Regions from separate parts of the Bacillus basilensis genome, predicted to be linked through region 3. Evidence: riboswitches for the same ligand, from Rfam matches in the RefSeq annotation. Region 3 holds a riboswitch; each other region holds the start of a gene.
What was found. Region 3 has a riboswitch for S-adenosylmethionine ahead of ACQVV1_RS21275 (bifunctional O-acetylhomoserine aminocarboxypropyltransferase/cysteine synthase). Riboswitches for the same ligand answer to the same signal wherever they lie in the genome.
Positions count from the first base shown of each region.

Region 1: linked by a shared signal. The riboswitch ahead of ACQVV1_RS12580 (YezD family protein) and the one ahead of ACQVV1_RS21275 (bifunctional O-acetylhomoserine aminocarboxypropyltransferase/cysteine synthase) in region 3 are both predicted to bind S-adenosylmethionine.
Region 2: linked by a shared signal. The riboswitch ahead of ACQVV1_RS25990 (methionine ABC transporter ATP-binding protein) and the one ahead of ACQVV1_RS21275 (bifunctional O-acetylhomoserine aminocarboxypropyltransferase/cysteine synthase) in region 3 are both predicted to bind S-adenosylmethionine.
Region 4: linked by a shared signal. The riboswitch ahead of ACQVV1_RS09240 (M20 family metallopeptidase) and the one ahead of ACQVV1_RS21275 (bifunctional O-acetylhomoserine aminocarboxypropyltransferase/cysteine synthase) in region 3 are both predicted to bind S-adenosylmethionine.

Region 1 is NZ_JBNTQO010000005.1:123,686-127,963, reverse strand. Features, by position in the region: gene ACQVV1_RS12600 (nitrite/sulfite reductase) at 1-205, opposite strand, end outside; gene cysC (adenylyl-sulfate kinase) at 351-962, opposite strand; gene sat (sulfate adenylyltransferase) at 975-2,111, opposite strand; gene ACQVV1_RS12585 (phosphoadenylyl-sulfate reductase) at 2,150-2,854, opposite strand; gene ACQVV1_RS12580 (YezD family protein) at 2,942-3,085, opposite strand; SAM riboswitch class I at 3,158-3,266, opposite strand; gene lysA (diaminopimelate decarboxylase) at 3,383-4,278, opposite strand, start outside.
Region 2 is NZ_JBNTQO010000021.1:51,186-55,463, forward strand. Features, by position in the region: gene ACQVV1_RS25975 (HXXEE domain-containing protein) at 1-318, shown strand, start outside; gene ACQVV1_RS25980 (MetQ/NlpA family ABC transporter substrate-binding protein) at 490-1,344, opposite strand; gene ACQVV1_RS25985 (methionine ABC transporter permease) at 1,366-2,031, opposite strand; gene ACQVV1_RS25990 (methionine ABC transporter ATP-binding protein) at 2,021-3,040, opposite strand; SAM riboswitch class I at 3,164-3,269, opposite strand; gene ACQVV1_RS25995 (cysteine hydrolase family protein) at 3,511-4,074, shown strand.
Region 3 is NZ_JBNTQO010000013.1:93,346-97,623, reverse strand. Features, by position in the region: gene ACQVV1_RS21285 (homoserine dehydrogenase) at 1-263, opposite strand, end outside; gene metA (homoserine O-acetyltransferase MetA) at 405-1,310, opposite strand; gene ACQVV1_RS21275 (bifunctional O-acetylhomoserine aminocarboxypropyltransferase/cysteine synthase) at 1,294-2,592, opposite strand; SAM riboswitch class I at 2,686-2,790, opposite strand; gene ACQVV1_RS21270 (chloride channel protein) at 3,110-4,278, shown strand, end outside.
Region 4 is NZ_JBNTQO010000003.1:539,085-543,362, reverse strand. Features, by position in the region: gene ACQVV1_RS09240 (M20 family metallopeptidase) at 55-1,260, opposite strand; SAM riboswitch class I at 1,349-1,450, opposite strand; gene ACQVV1_RS09235 (AAA domain-containing protein) at 1,526-3,835, opposite strand; gene ACQVV1_RS09230 (VOC family protein) at 3,949-4,278, shown strand, end outside.

The sequences.
Region 1 (4,278 bases), on a different contig from region 3:
TCATAAAATAACCAGCTTCTTTCGGTCTTTGTAAATACAACCCTGCCCATTTGAATGCGTCCCATTCTTCTTTCGGAATAGATTCGAAGCCATTCTCTGCATAGTAAGGAATATCATTAAAGATTTCCAATCCATCTTTTTTTAATTTATTTTTCTCAGTTTGATTTAATTTTTCATTGTTAGCCCATACTTTTTCATAACTCATTTTTTATCCCCCTATATAAAGTGAAACTTTAATCAGTGGGGAGTGTTCATCCTCCACTGATTATTAGTTGAATCAATCGGGCATTTACGGGCAGTTCATCTCCCACCTAACTTCTTTGCCCTAGCCAAATTTTGAGATGGGAGTTTTACTGCCCGGTAAATAGCGGGGTAAAACTACGCTCTTGTAAGTACTTCACGATTTGTTCTGCACATTCTTCAATAGAATACTTGTGCGTTTCTACGATTAATTCCGCTTTCTCTGGTTCCTCATACGGTGAATCGATACCTGTAAACTCTTTAATATCACCTTTTCTTGCTTTTTTATAAAGCCCTTTCGGATCACGTTTCTCACACTCTTCAATTGGACATTTTACAAATACTTCTATAAACTCATCGGCAGCTAATAGATCTCTTACTTGTTTTCGGTCTACTCGAAACGGTGAAATAAACGCTGTAAGAACAACAGTACCTTGATCTACAAATAGCTTCGCCACTTCGCCAATCCGTCTTATATTTTCCATACGATCACTTTCAGAAAAACCTAAGTCTTTATTTAAACCGTGGCGTATATTATCTCCATCAAGTACATAGTTTCCAATATTCTTTTCAAATAGTTTACGAGCAACCGCGTTCGCTACTGTAGATTTACCCGAAGCTGATAAACCAGTAAACCAAATCACAAAACTATGATGCCCATTCTTCACTCTTCTCTCATCTTTTGAAACAGAAGCTGTATGCCAAGTAATATTCGTGTCCATCTCATTCTCTCCCTATTCTGTTACTACTTCTTTTTTCAAACCTTTAATTAGTACTTCCACTACTTCTTTACGACTAAATGTACTTGGCGGAACTTCACCGTTTCTTAATAGTTCTCTTACTTTCGTACCCGATAAAATAACATGATCCTCTTTCCCGTGCGGGCATGTTTTCGTCGAAGCCATCGCTTCACATTTCGCACAGTAAAAACTATGTTCAAAAAATAACGGTGTAATCCCTAACTCTTCCACTGTAAAGTTTGTAAAAATTTCTTGCGCTTCATAAGTACCGTAATAATCTCCTACCCCTGCATGATCACGTCCTACAATAAAGTGAGTGCATCCAAAATTCTTTCTGACTAATGCATGAAATATCGCTTCCCTCGGTCCTGCGTAACGCATTGCTGCAGGAAATACACTTAAAAAGACACGATCTTTCGGATAATAGTTTTGAAGTAATACTTCGTAGCTTTCCATTCTTACATCAGCAGGAATATCGTCCGACTTCGTTTCTCCAACGAGCGGATTTAAAAAGAGGCCATCTACAATTTCAAGAGCAGATTTTTGAATATATTCATGGGCACGATGTACCGGATTTCTCGTTTGGAATCCGACTATCGTTTTCCAACCACGTTTTTTAAATTCTTCCCTCGTTTCAATTGGATCTAAATGATAAGAAGGAAACGGATTATTTTCAAAACGTTTTGTAAGAATAATAGTTCCTCCAACGTAAACGTTAGGTCTTTCGTATAATTTTTTCACTCCAGGATGAGCCTCATCCGTCGTTTTATACACTAATAACGCTTCTTTTTCCTTATCAGGCACAAAAACATCTTCTATTTGAATAACACCATATACATTTCCACCGTTAACAAGTTTTACTTCCTCTCCAGCTTTTAGAGTCTCTGCAACTTCTTCTGTGACTGGTAATGTAATTGGTATACTCCAAACGCTCCCATTTGCTAAACGAAGCGTTTCTACAACCGAATCATAATCTTTCTTTCCTAAAAAACCAGTAAGCGGGCTATATCCCCCTGTCGCTAATAGCTCTAAATCACTTAAAGCAATGTTATCTAGTTGAATTTCTTTTTCAATTTGTGATACGTCGTATGTCTCGTCTATTCGATTTATTAATTCGTTTACTGTACTCATTTTCTATACCCTCTCTTAGCTTTATTTTCAAATTCATCTTATTGGTAATGAAGGCCACATTCTGTTTTCACTTTCCCAGCCCATCTACCATCTCTCGAATCGCCACCCTCTCCTACAGGCAGCGTACACTTCTCACACCCAATACTTGGATATCCAATATCATGCAATGGGTTATACGGCAAGCTATGTTTGTATACATATCGCCATACCTCTTTCCACGTCCAATGAATGAGCGGACAAACTTTAATAGATTGAAAGCGATGATCGTGATTTATAAACCTTGTATGCTTACGGTTTTCTGATTGTTCCCTTCTCAATCCTGATATCCACGCTTTTTCATTTGCCAATGATTCTTCTAAAGGTAAAACTTTTCTAATCTTACAACAAAGATTGGGATTGTTTTCCCACAGCCTATCACCATGCAATTTTGCTTGTTCATCAAGTGTAAGTTTTGGCTGTTTTTCTATAATATTCAATGAAGGAAATCGTTCCCGCACTTTTTGAATTAATTCATACGTTTCTTGAAAATGTACGTTTGTATCCAAAAATACAACTTTAGCAGATGGATTTACTTGGTTTATAAGATGCAGTAATACCATACTTTCCACTCCAAAGCTACATGCGTATACAATTTCATCTTTATACTCTTTATAAGCCCAACTTAATACTGACAGCGCGCCTTTCGTTTCATCTTCTTCTGAAAATGAAACAGCATTTTCTTCCCACGTTTCATACGTCAACATGTTTTTTCCCCCTGTAAAAGCAAAAAGACGGTTTTAACCTAATAAAATAGGTTAAAACCGCCTCTAGTTTTTCTAGTCAGCGCTTTTTTACTTTAAACGTACTTTTTCACTTTTTTCTAATTGAATGACTTTTCCATCTTGCACAACAATTGTAATTGAACCATATTTCATATCAGCAAGCATCGCTTGAATTTTTTCAGATACTTCCTCATAATGTTCCCGTACACTCACGCGAACAGCCCCCCTTTTTATTCATAAAAAAAATCTTTCCCATTTCGAAAAGACTGTTCGGTAATATATTTTACCTTATCTTTCAAAATGGATTCCATTTTGCTGGATTTAGCACCTTGCTTTCTATAAGCAGGTTGCCGAGCTTCGTCGGGCCAGTTCCCTCCGCTTCTCTTGATAAGCTTTGTATTTGTATTTTATCACAATTCTGATTTTTTTCAATCCTAGTTTTCCGATATATTTTAATTATTTTATTTTATAAAAAAGGAATTGCCCATCCGAACAACTCCTTTTCCCCATTTAAACAAGTTCTTTAATACGTATGCGATCGTTCCCAATAATATTTTCATATGTTTCGCGCTCTACAACAATTTGCGATGTTCCACCTTTTGCAAAGACGACGGCTGGTCTTCGAATACGGTTATAATTATTTGCCATTGAATACCCATATGCTCCCGTACAAGAAACTGCTAATAAATCGGCAGAAGCAACTTTCGGTAGAGTAATGTCCCAAATCAACATATCTCCACTCTCACAGCACTTCCCAGCAATCGAAACGATTTCCTCATTCTCATCATTCCCTCGATTTGCTAACATAGCTTCATAACGAGCGTTATATAAAGCTGGTCTTAAATTATCAGTCATCCCACCATCCACTGATACATATTTCCGAATACCAGGAATGTCTTTCACAGATCCGACTGTATAAATTGTCGTTCCAGCATCGCCTACAATACTACGGCCTGGCTCAACCCATATTTCTGGCAATGGATAATTATATACTGTAAATTGTTCTCTCACTGCACTTGTTACAGCTCGCACATATGTCTCAAGAGTTAATGGTGTATCTGACTCTGTGTAGCGTATTCCGAATCCTCCGCCCACATTTAACACTTTTACTACATAGTTCGTTCGCTCTCTCACTTCTTCTAAAAATTGATGAAGAACTTCAATCGCTCGAACAAATCCAGCCGTTTCAAATATTTGCGATCCGATATGTGAATGAATTCCTAACACATTATAATTTGATTTTTGTAAAGCAAGTTCAATGGCTTGCATCGCTTGACCATTTGAAACGCCAAATCCAAATTTCGAATCATCTTGACCTGTTGTAATATATTCATGTGTGTGTGCCTCTACTCCAGGCGTTACACGGATTAATATGTTCACAAATTTCCCGTGTTGCACTGCTAAAT
Region 2 (4,278 bases), on a different contig from region 3:
TCTGTATTGACTCTCTTTGTCTTACTTATCGTCTTTCTATACCAACTGAACTTCTTGTCTTCTATATACTGGATTATTTTTATACAAGGGGCTATCTTCTTCAACTCTATTCAACATATTATTTTGTTTTTTATTTATCGTTCTTATAATCCTGGCGTAATATCTGCAGTTTTCATTGCTATTTTTTCTATTTCCTTTTTTTCATCCCAAAAATACTTAATTCATAAAAAGCAATTCGTAATTACACTCATTTTCAGCTTATTTTCTTATCCCATTATAATTTGGATTATCTTACTACTCGCTAGCTACTTTCAGTAACAAAAAAAAGACCCGGAAAACTCCTGGTCCATTACTCTACTTAACAAACGTTGGATTCTACGTTATACAGAATTGGAAGGTACAGAATTAGGGTTTGTTTGTTAAGTAGATTATATGTTGAACGAACTAACAGCGGAGGGGTTCCTTCTGTTAGTTCATTAAACCCAATGATTATTTTACAATTTTTTCAATCTCATCAAGTGAAAGATCTACTGAAATGGAACCATCATTTGTTTCTTTCTTAATTGCATCTGTTACTTCTTTTGAATGATATAGTTCAATTACTTTTTTCAGTGTTGGATCATCCTTATCTTTCGTACGAGCTGCGAAAATATTAATATATGGCTTCGCATTTTCATTCTTTGGATCTTCTAAGAAAATGGGATCCTTCGCTGGGTCTAATCCAGCTTGACCAGCAACACCGTTATTAATAACTGAAGCTGCTACATCTTTTAATACACGAGGTGTTTGCTGTGCGATAACCGGTGTGATTTTTAACTTCTTCGGATTTTCAGCGATACCACTTGGATCTCCAAATAAGCCAAAGTCTTTCTTAAGCTTTAATAATCCGGCTGCATCAAGAAGTTTTAATGCACGGGCTTGGTTCGTTGGATCATTTGGAATCGCAATTTCTGAACCATCTGGAATTTCGTTTGCCTTCTTATGTTTCTCAGAGTATAAGCCCATCGGTGCAATTTGCGTTGTACCAACAGCTGTAATATCTAACTTATGCTCTTTTTTAAATTGCTCTAAGAAAGCAACGTGCTGGAATGAGTTTAATTCAATATCTCCATCAGCTAACGCTTTATTTGGCGTTGTGTAATCAGAGAACTCAACCAGTTTAATTTTAATTCCTTCTTTTTCAGCTTTTTTCTTTAAAATTTCCCAAGCGTCTCCATCCGTTCCAGTTACACCGACGCGAACTACTTTTTCTTTCGCTCCTGCCCCCGTGTCTCCACTTGAGCAGCCGCTTAATGCTGAAACACCTACAATCGCTGATAATGCAAATGCTAAAATTTTCTTCATTTTCTTTTCCCCTCTTCCTTTTTATGATCTGCGTAAAAAGACTTTCGCAAAGTAGTTTCCTAAGTTTTGAGCTACCTGTACGAGAATAATAAGTAAAACGACCGTTACGAACATAACTGATGTATCAAAACGTTGATAACCATATGTCATCGCTAAGTCACCAAGACCGCCACCACCGACAAGTCCAGCAACTGCAGAGAATTCAATTAAACCAACTGTCATAAACGTAACACCTAAAATCAATGGCGCTAACGCTTCTGGCACAAGAATTTCAAAAACAATTCTAAATGGTGAAGCACCCATTGCTTGAGCTGCTTCAATAACTCCCTTTGGAACTGAAACAAGATTTGTTTCAACCATTCGAGCAATACCAATCGAAGCCACTAACGTCATTGGGAAAATTGCTGCTGCTGTTCCAATCGTCGTTCCGATAATACTTCTTGTTAGTGGGCTTAAAGCTACTAAGAAGATGATGAATGGAACCGGACGAATTGTATTAATAATGATATTAAGAATAGAAAAGACCCATTTATTTTCTAAAAAGTTTCCTTTTCTCGTTACATATAATAGTAAACCTAGGGGTATACCAAGAATTGTAGCAAATATAAGGGTTACGATTACCATTAAGAGGGTATCTCCCGTCGCATCTACTATGCGAGGCCAAAATATACTCCAATCAACTCGCATGAGCTTCTACCTCCTTCAGCTGCACTTGCAGTCTTAGATGTTGTAATGCTTTTTGAATCTCCCTCTGTTCACCTTGCAATTCTACAAGAAGATTTCCAAATAGCACATTTTGAAGTTCAATAATATTTCCGTACAGTACGTTTACATCGACGTTATAGTTTTTTGCGATATACGATAGTACTGGTTGACCTGTCTCCTCACCAGTAAATGTTAGACGATAAATCTGACCACCATTTTGAATTTTCGCTAGAACACTTTCTGGTAAATGATCATTAATAACAGAACGTACAAAGTTTTGAGTCGTTTTTGTTTTTGGTTGTGTGAACACGTCAAACAATTTTCCTTCTTCAATTACTTTTCCTTTTTCCATCACAGCTACACGGTGACAAATTTCTTTCACAACATGCATTTCATGTGTAATAAGAAGAATTGTTAAATTATATTCTCGATTTACTTTTTTTAATAGGTTTAATATCTCTGTTGTTGTTTCTGGATCTAAAGCTGATGTTGCCTCATCACATATAAGAATATCTGGTGATGTTGCAAGTGCTCTAGCAATACCTACACGCTGCTTTTGTCCGCCTGATAGCTGCTCTGGGTAATTGTTTGCCTTATCTTCTAACCCTACAAACTTCAGCAGTTCATTTACTCTTTCTTTTATCTCATTCTTTGGTACTTTCGCTAACTTTAATGGATAAGCAATATTCCCAAACACTGTTCTTGAATTAAATAAATTAAAGCTTTGAAAAATCATCCCGATTCTTTGTCTTAGCTTCCGTAATTCTTTCGTCGATAATGATGTAATATCTTTATTATCTATTGAAATCGTTCCTGCCGTTGGTCTCTCTAACATGTTTACTAGACGTAATAACGTACTCTTTCCAGCTCCACTAAAACCGATAATGCCAAAAATTTCACCTTTCTCAACGGATAACGTTACATCCTCCACAGCATGAACAGATTGCTCACCTGATTCATACACTTTACTTACATTGTTAAAAGAAATCATTTTTTCCCCTCCTATTTGCTGTAAAAACTTGAAGTAGAGCTTTCGAGGTAAAATAAAAAGTGCTCTCCTTCTTATCAACCATAAAGATAAGAAGGAGAGCACTTATATGTACTCGGTCACATCTTCTCATCTTCCAAGCCTTTCATAGACTTGCTGGAGTTAGCACGGTATTAAAAAACCCGTTGCTGAGGTATCGTAGGGCCAGTCCCTCCACCTCTCTGGATAAGAATGTATCGATTTAATTGTCGTTTAATTAATTCTCATTATAGAACTCAGAATAATAAGAGTCAATACATTTTTTAGAAAAATATTAATTATCCCTTTATTAAAATTTTCAGATGAAATTTCATAATAAAATAGTAACCTTTAAAGTTATGTAAAATTCTCCTCCTGCATATTTTTTAAAAGGATAATCTTCTCTACTAATTGAATACCATTATTTGAATATGAAATCGGAGGAAGATAAATATATGAAAACAGCCCTTTTACTCGTTGATATTCAAAATGATTATTTTCCACACGGAAAGATGGAATTGCGTAATCCAGTAGAAGCAAGCGCATATGCCCGTCAGCTACTACAACTCTTTAGAAAGAAAAATGAACCTATTTTTCATATCCAACATGTAGCAATAAAAGATGATGCTACTTTTTTCCTGCCCAATACAGAAGGTGTGCATATTCATGAAAGCGTACGTCCACTTAGAGAAGAAACCGTTATACTCAAACATTACCCAAATAGTTTCCGCGAAACTGATCTTCTAGAACAATTACAACGTTTAGACATTGAGCACGTCGTCATATGCGGGATGATGACTCATATGTGTATTGACGCTACCGTAAGAGCTGCTTTTGATTTCGGCTTTCAATGTACTGTTATACATGATGCTTGCGCTACAAAAGATCTTTCTTTTAAGAATGCTACTATACCAGCCGTTTATATTCATAACACAATTTTGGCTAGTTTAAATGGAGTATATGCAAATGTAATGAGTACAGAGGAGTTTTTAGCCACAAAAAAACACTCTCTTCAGTGAGCAAAACCGAAAAGAGTGTTTCTTGTCAAACCATAGATTTTCTTTCAAATTGTATTATACAGGAAATTTTCAAAATGAATACTAAAAAATATGACTAATAAGTCAACTTTTCTCGTTATTTTATTTCTATTTACATGTTTATCCCGATATTAATAGGGTTTAGCAAGTTTCACTTACCAAATAGTAATATATGGTAGCTCTAAT
Region 3 (4,278 bases):
TCTTTTGCATCATCAATGCCACCCATCACTTCGATGACAACGTCAATATTTGGATTATCTAAAATTTCATTTGCATCTTGTGTTAATAGAGTAGAAGGTACCTCTACTTCTCTCTCTTTTTCAATATTTTGCACTAGTACTTTCGTTACTCTCACAGGACAACCTACTTGGTGTATAAGCCGCTCTTGATGATCTGTAATGATACGAACTACACCGCTACCAACTGTCCCAAGACCTAATAAACCAACTTGAATTTCTTTCATAATACTGTCCACCCCTCAAAAATTGTGTTTAGATGAAATTATATGAGCAAAAAATATGAAAAACAATATTTTTTGAACATTCGGAAAAATGAAGGTTAATCTGTACAAAGAAAACGTTGCCACGTGTTACACAATCTTTTTTTATAATACATAAGGGGTTTCTTGATACACGTAATAATTCAGCCAATTAGAGAATAATAGATTCCCATGGCTCCTCCACCTAACAAGCGGTTTCTCATTTGGATTATTATGCTTAAAATAATTTTTTGGCACATCAATATTTAACCCTTTTTGACGATCTCGTTCGTATTCTTCTTTTAACGTATCACAACTATATTCGCTATGACCGAGTGCGAAAACTTGCCTGCCTTCTTGCCCAATAACAAGATGAACACCTGCTTCTTCAGAGTTCGCTAATAATGTTAATTGTTCCACCTCTCTAATATCACTCTCTCGTACTTCTGTATGACGAGAGTGCGGAGCAAAAAACAACTCATCAAAGCCGTGTAACAATTTCACATGTTGTTCAAGGACCTCATGTTCAAATACACCAAACATTTTTTCCTTAAGAGGATACTTTGGAACGCCATAATGATGATACAAACCAGCCTGTGCCCCCCAGCAAATATGAAGCGTAGATGTTACATTCGTTTTTGAGTACTCCATAATACGCCCAAGCTCTTCCCAATAATCTACCTCTTCAAAAGAAAGAGTCTCTACTGGCGCCCCCGTAATAATAAGCCCATCAAATTTTTCATTCTCAATATCACGGAATGTTTTATAGAAACTCGTTAAATGTTCCTGTGCTACATTACGAGACAAATGCGATTCCATATGAAGTAAATGAACATCTAATTGCAGCGGTGTATTACCAATTAAACGAAGTAATTGCGCTTCTGTTTCTTGCTTTGTAGGCATTAAATTTAATATAGCAATTTTCAATGCCCGGATATCTTGTGTTTCTGCTCGCTCCTTCGTCATTACAAAAATATTCTCCTCCTGCAATACTTTGCGAGCTGGTAAATCTTTATCAATTATGATCGGCATGTTCTTTGCCTCCGACTAGCGCTGCTTCTAAATCTGCAATAATATCAGAAACATCTTCTATACCAACCGATAAACGAATTAAATCTGATGTAACACCAGCTAAACGCTGATCTTCAGCACTTAATTGTCTATGCGTTGTACTAGCAGGATGTATGACGCAAGTTCGTGCATCAGCTACATGCGTTACGAGAGTTGCTAGTTTTACATTTGCGATAAATTCTTTCGCTGCTTCTAATCCTCCCTTAATACCGAATGTTAAAACACCACTAGCACCTTTGTTCAAATACTTTTGTGCTAACGAGTAATTTTCATTACTATCTAATCCCGGATAATTCACCCATTCAATACGTTCATGATCAACAAGCCACTTAGCAACTGCGAGAGCATTTTCACTATGACGCTCCATTCGTAAATGCAATGTTTCTAAGCCGATATTGCTAATATACGCATTGAATGGGCTCATACAGTTTCCGTAGTCTCTTAATAATTGAACACGTGCCTTCACAATATAAGCTGCTGCACCAAAATTTTGAACGTAACTTACGCCGTGATAACTTGGATCCGGTTCAACAAGTTCAGGATATTTCCCATTTGTCCAATCGAAGTTCCCTCCGTCAATGACAATGCCACCTAAAGAACTTGCATGACCATCAATATATTTCGTCGTAGAATGAACGATAATATTTGCTCCATGTTCAAATGCTTGGCATAAATAAGGAGTGGCTAATGTATTATCCACAATAAAAGGTACTTCCAATTCTTTGGCTGCATCTGAAAATTCTTTGAAATTTAAAACGTTCATCGCTGGATTTCCTAGCGATTCCGCATAAACGAGTTTCGTCTGATCATTAGCAAGGGCCACAATTTCATCAGCTGTTAAATTTGGATTAAAGAACGTAACATCAATACCAAGTTTACGCAAACTCACCCCAAATAAATTAAACGTCCCGCCATAAACTGTGGAAGAACAAAGCAAGTGGTCTCCGCTACTACAAATATTTAAAACAGCGAGCATAATAGCAGCCTGCCCAGAGGCCGTTGCAACAGCTCCTACACCGCCTTCTAAATCTGATAACTTCTGCTCAAATGCTGCTAAAGTAGGGTTGCCAATACGCGTATAGATATATCCTTCTGCCTCTAAATTAAATAGTGCTGCTAAATCATCCGAAGTATCATATTTATACGTTGTACTTTGATAAAGCGGTAAAACACGCGGTTCACCATTCTTTGGCGTATAGCCACCTTGCACACAAATTGTTCCTTTTCCCCATGATTCTCCCATCTCTCATTCTCCTTTCTTCTTATACAAAATAAAAAACTGCCCCTTTCCTGAAAACAAGAAAGGAGCAGTTTGAAAACACGCTCTAAAGGCTCTTTCTTATCTTTCAGGATTATTACCTGCAGGATTTGGCACAATTCCGTTATACGGCTGTTGCCAAGGTTTCATCGGGCCTGTCCCTCCACCTTTTCTTGATAAGACTATGCAATTACCGTTGATTTTATAGCAATAATTTCCTAATGTCAATTAGTTTTTCTGAATGTTCTAAATTAACAACAAAGAATTTGATACACATAACAAAAGAAATATATTCCATATTAATTCGAAAAAGACCTTTTAAAATCCCCTATTAATACATAGAATTAAATAAGTAGTTTAACTGTATACATTCCAAATTCTGACGAGACCTCAATATATTGAATAAGCCAACCTCTCAAAAAGATACTATACATATTCATTTCATTTCACAGTAGTATATTTAATTCTTTCCACATTAAAACTTACATAACGGAGGTAGAACATGACACGCACAAAGGACATGCACTTTATACTCGTCCTATACGGCATTATTTTAGGCTCTATAGTAGGAGCAACAGTCTGGTTATTTTTAGTTACAATAAATATCGGCATTCACTTTATTTGGGGATACTTACCTACTATCTTATCTTCTCCCCCGTATTACACCATTTGTATAACAACTATCGGCGGTATTCTCGTTGGCTTAACCCAAAAATACTTCGGCACATATCCACGTCTTATGCCGGAAGTAATGGGTGAATATAAAAAAACAGGTAGAATTGAATACCGTTTTGTACATAAAGCTACTTTAACTGCGATTATCGTTTTAATATTTGGGGCTAGCTTAGGTCCCGAAGCAGCACTTGTTGGCATTATCGGTGGACTTTGTACATGGGTAGGGGATCGCTTTACATTCGCCTTAAAAGGAATGAATGAAATAACAGAGGTTGGAATTGGTGCTACTTTAAGTGTAATTTTTAACGCGCCATTATTCGGTTATTTAGCTCCAAATGAAAATGAGGGTGAACAAATTAATGAATTTTCTAAAGGAAAAAAAGCAATTGTATATTTAGCTACTACTTTCGCTGGTTTTTCCATTTATTTATTACTTAGTAAATTTGATAATCGTGGATCCTTTATCGTTGATTTTGGGGAAGGTTCCCTTTCTCTTAATGAATGGATTGCCTTTCTACCACTTGCTAGTATTGGTGCTATAGTTGGATTCTTTTATTTTAAATTAGAATTCACATTAGAGAAATTCATTCATCCTTTTAGGGAATACAAACTTACCCTTGGAATTATCGGTGGTATTTTATTAGGGGTTGCAGGAACTTTTCTCCCATACACATTATTCTCCGGAGAACATCAATTAAAAGATTTAGTCGTTGAATGGAGCCATTTATCCTTCTGGGTACTACTTCTTTCAGGGGTTTTAAAATTATGTATTACTGCCGTTTGTTTAAATACAGGTTGGCGTGGCGGACACATTTTCCCAATTATCTTCGCTGGATCTAGTATCGGATATGCTATAGCTTCCATTATCCCTATAGATCCAATTGCTTCGGTAGCCATTGTCACAACAGCAATTTCAAGCTATGCATTAAGAAAACCAATTGCTATAACACTACTATTACTCATGTTTTTCCCGCTCAACTTACTATTACCTATGCT
Region 4 (4,278 bases), on a different contig from region 3:
TTATATCTCTACTTATTAATTAGATTGTGCTTCGAAAAGAGCACCTTAATCCCCTTATCCCTGATTCCTCTGCGCTTCTCTAAACTCCTCCTTCACCCTCTCTAACAGCCCTTCTTCCGTAATTAATCGATACGCTGTATTTGCTAATGCTTTTGCGGATGTAATTAATGCTTTATCTCCTAATTCTGAGCGTGCTGCTTCTCTAAATTCATTCGTATGTGCAATTAAGTCATCTGGGCCGATTTTAATGTACGGGTGAATGGTCGGTACGACTTGGCTTACGTTTCCTGCGTCGGTTGAACCAATGCCAAGTCTTTCTTTACGATTTACTTCTTCACCTAGTAATTCTAGTTCTTCCGCTACGATGTCGTTATATGTTTTTGTTACGAGTAATTCATCGATCTCATTTTGGAATTGATGGATTTTTACTTTCGTACCTGTTGCTAGCGCTGCCCCTTGTGCGATGTTTTTCACTTTCTCTGTTACTTCCGCACATCTTTTTCGCGTTGCTGCACGAATGAAGAACCTTGCTGCGGCGTAGTCAGGAATAATGTTAGGTGCTTTTCCTCCTTCTGTAATAACGCCATGAATCTTCACATCTGACGGAAGTTGTTGACGAAGTGCATTAATACTGTTATACAGCTGAATAACCGCATCTAATGCGTTAATCCCTTCTTCAGGTGAAGCTGCAGCATGAGCTGTTTTTCCGTAAAAATGAAAATCAAGTGGATCAACTGCTAGTGAAGGACTCGTTGTTGCTGTTTTTCCGCTCGGATGAATCATAAGCGCCGCATCAATATCTTTAAATAAACCTGCCTTTACATAACTCGATTTTGCGCTACCGTTTGGCCCACCTTCTTCTGCCGGTGTTCCGAAAACGACAACCTCTCCGCCTATTTCTTCAAGCGTTTCTGATAATGCAATTGCTGCTGCAACACTAATTGTGCCGATTAAATTGTGACCACACGCATGGCCAAGTCCTGGTAAAGCATCATACTCAGCTAAAAATGCGATAACTGGTCCTTGTTTCCCTGAACTTTTTCGTGCGATAAAACCTGTTTCATGTCCAGCTATATTGTGCTGCAACTGGAATCCTGCACTACCTAGCAATAAACTTAACGTTCTAGATGCGTAAAATTCTTGGTTACCAATCTCCGGATTCGCATGAATATCATGACTTGTTTCTATGTACTTTTCCTTATTTCTTTCGATACTCTCTTCAATTGTTTTTCTTTGTGACGTTACTCCAGTCGCTCCCATTTGTCTTCCCCCTTTTATTTTCACGTAAAAAAGCCTCTTTCTAAAAGATAGAAAGAGGCTTCTGTATATACAGTCAAAATGAGCTTCTTTCTTATCTTTCAAGTTACCTTGCTGGAATTGGCACAGTATTCATAAAGAATCCGCTGCCGAGGTATCGTAGGGCCAGTCCCTCCACCTCTCGTGATAAGAATTTTCATAAAATTATATTAAATTACATTCATTCTAAGTTCATTTCAAATAAAAGTCAAGGAATTCCTATCCGAATTTACCGAATATCTAAAAATCCTTTTAATACACCAATTGCCTCAGGTGCTTGCAGTCTTGCACATACGTACGGAAATTCTATACTACCTTCAAACATCATTTGAGATGTAAGCGGTGCCCCTGCCCAAAAGATTTCATCATCGATTACGATAAATGGGAAGGCTTTATTTTGCCTTTGTAACTTTACATTTTTCAGTGGAACTGGTCCATCACTATACACTGTTATTTGCGCATTTGTACGCATTAACGCTTGCCATACTCGTTTATCTACTTGTTTTGTACTTGGAAGTGAAATAATGATTTTTCGTTTTGCAGCTAAAATATCTTTTAATAGCCCTTTCGTTTCCTCAAGATTCATTTCCATAAACCAGCGTAATCGTTTCGATATTTTTCGTTCCCACAATTGCCTTGATGTCGTACGATCATACACATCTCCATGACGTTCTATATGAGCTGTTAATTGTGATAACGCTTGTTTTCTTGAAAGATTTTTACGCATATAATGGCAATCCGATAATTGAATGAACTTCCCTCTCGCTCTTGTCACTGCTACATTGACGAGACGATGGTTTTTATGGTCAAAGAATAACACGCCAGGGCGTTCTTGCGGATAACTATCAACCGTATCAAAAATCATCATATCTCTTTCAGAACCTTGAAACTTATGAACTGTCGCTGCTAAAACAGGTATGTGTTGATATTTCGTTCTCTGTAACATTTCTCTAATACACGTTGATAAAAAGCGGGATTGTGCCCTGTAAGGTGTCACAACACCGATCGATTGCACACCATCTAACAGTCCGATTAACATCATTTGCATCGCTACTAAACCAGACATAATATTAAAACGCGATCCTGAAGCAGCATCCTTTAACGAAAAAGCTCCCATTAAGCTCGTATCAAATAAAATACTCGCTTCATTTGCGAACGGTTGTAGTTTCGCAAGTTCTTTACGTTCTGAAACTGACGGATGATCGTATACTCTATTTTTATAAATAAATGAGTTTGTAAACTTAGATATATCCGCATGCATACGTCTTTGTTCCTGCAACATAAACAGGTTCGGATGTGCTTCTGATTTATTAACAGACTCAACAATCCCAGCATGGTAAAACATATCTTCGCCGAGCCATTTGCGAACGAGTTCATGGTTTGCCATCGCAATTGGAGGTAACTGTAAAAAGTCTCCACAAACGACGATACGTTTTCCAAGTGAAGCAGCTAATGCAATTTGCGGAACATATGCCATACTCACTTCATCTACAACAACTAAATCAAATGTACGCTCGTAAATAAGTGAATCAATGGCACATTTCGATAAAGTTGCGCCGATTACTTTCGCATTTTCAATGTATTCTTTTTCTACTTCTTTAATTTTCGCTTTTTGCTTTCGAAGATCACTTTCAATCTCTTGTATACGCTTCTTATCAGCAGATGTTGCTTTATACGATAAAATCTTTTCACGAAGATCTTGTCGTGTCTCTTCTAAATAGAGTCTTTCTTCTCCCCAAGATCCGTTCGTCGTTTCAACTAACTTCGACGCAAGTAGCGTTTCATGATTTCTTATATGTTCATGTTGACTATAACCGTAACGAACAATTTCGCCAGGCGTCCATTTCTTTTTCTTTTCAATTTGCTTCGTTACTTCACTCATTAATACGTCCACTGCTGCGTTACTATGAGCTAACACAAGTACCGATTTTCCTTTTTGATAATGAGCCGAAATAATACGTGATAAATTGTAAGACTTCCCTGTTCCAGGCGGTCCCCACACGTACGTTGTCGGATTGTAAAACGAACGATACGCCAATTCATTTTTCGGATTTTTCATCTTCTCAATATGTTTCGGACTGCTCGTCCCATCAACAAGACGCTTTATACGATTACGTTTTAGCTTATCTTTATGCGCCTCTTTCAATCGCTCTTGCAGTTGCTCTAAAAGCTGCCACGGTTCACTATATAAAACAGCCTCTCTTATTTCGCCTTGTATATAATCATTTAACTTCAGTTCTATTTCTAATCCATGTACAGATAATACTTCTCCTGTCGCTTCCTCACCATCGAACTCAATTCGAATAGGTGAACCTTCAGGTAAGCTTACTTCCGAAATAAGCTGAAATACATATACTGTACTTTCATAATCTGTATATAAAAAACGACCGTTCATGATAGAAATTTTACTACCACCTATCGTTTTCCAATGTTTAATTTCATACGCTAATGCATAATGCCACTCTTTCATCGTTTCCGATAATGAAGGAGTTTGAGTAGGTGTATTCATCGTATAATCTCCTTCCTTCTCCCCAAACATACTTTCTCACTATACCATATAACACGCTAAAATTTGTAAGGTTTTTATCTTGCTTATTTTCTTAATTTTCAATATTATTTTACATATAAAATTTTCAGAAAGAAGGAATCTACATGCCAATTAGAAGAATAGAACACGTTGGACTTATGGTTGCTAAATTAGAAACATCTATAACTTTTTATGAAAAAGTAGTTGGCTTACAGCTTATTAAGCGAATGGGACATCCAAACCCAGACTTAAAACTCGCTTTTTTAGGTGTGGAAGAATCGAAGGAAACGATACTGGAACTCATTGAAGGTTACAACTCCTCTCTTCCGGCAGAAGGAAAAGTACATCACATTTGCTTTAAAGTGGATTCATTAAAAGAAGAAATTGAAAGACTCAAGAAACATGGAGTAACCTTTTTACTAGGAGAAGAAATCGAAACATTACCGGATGGAACA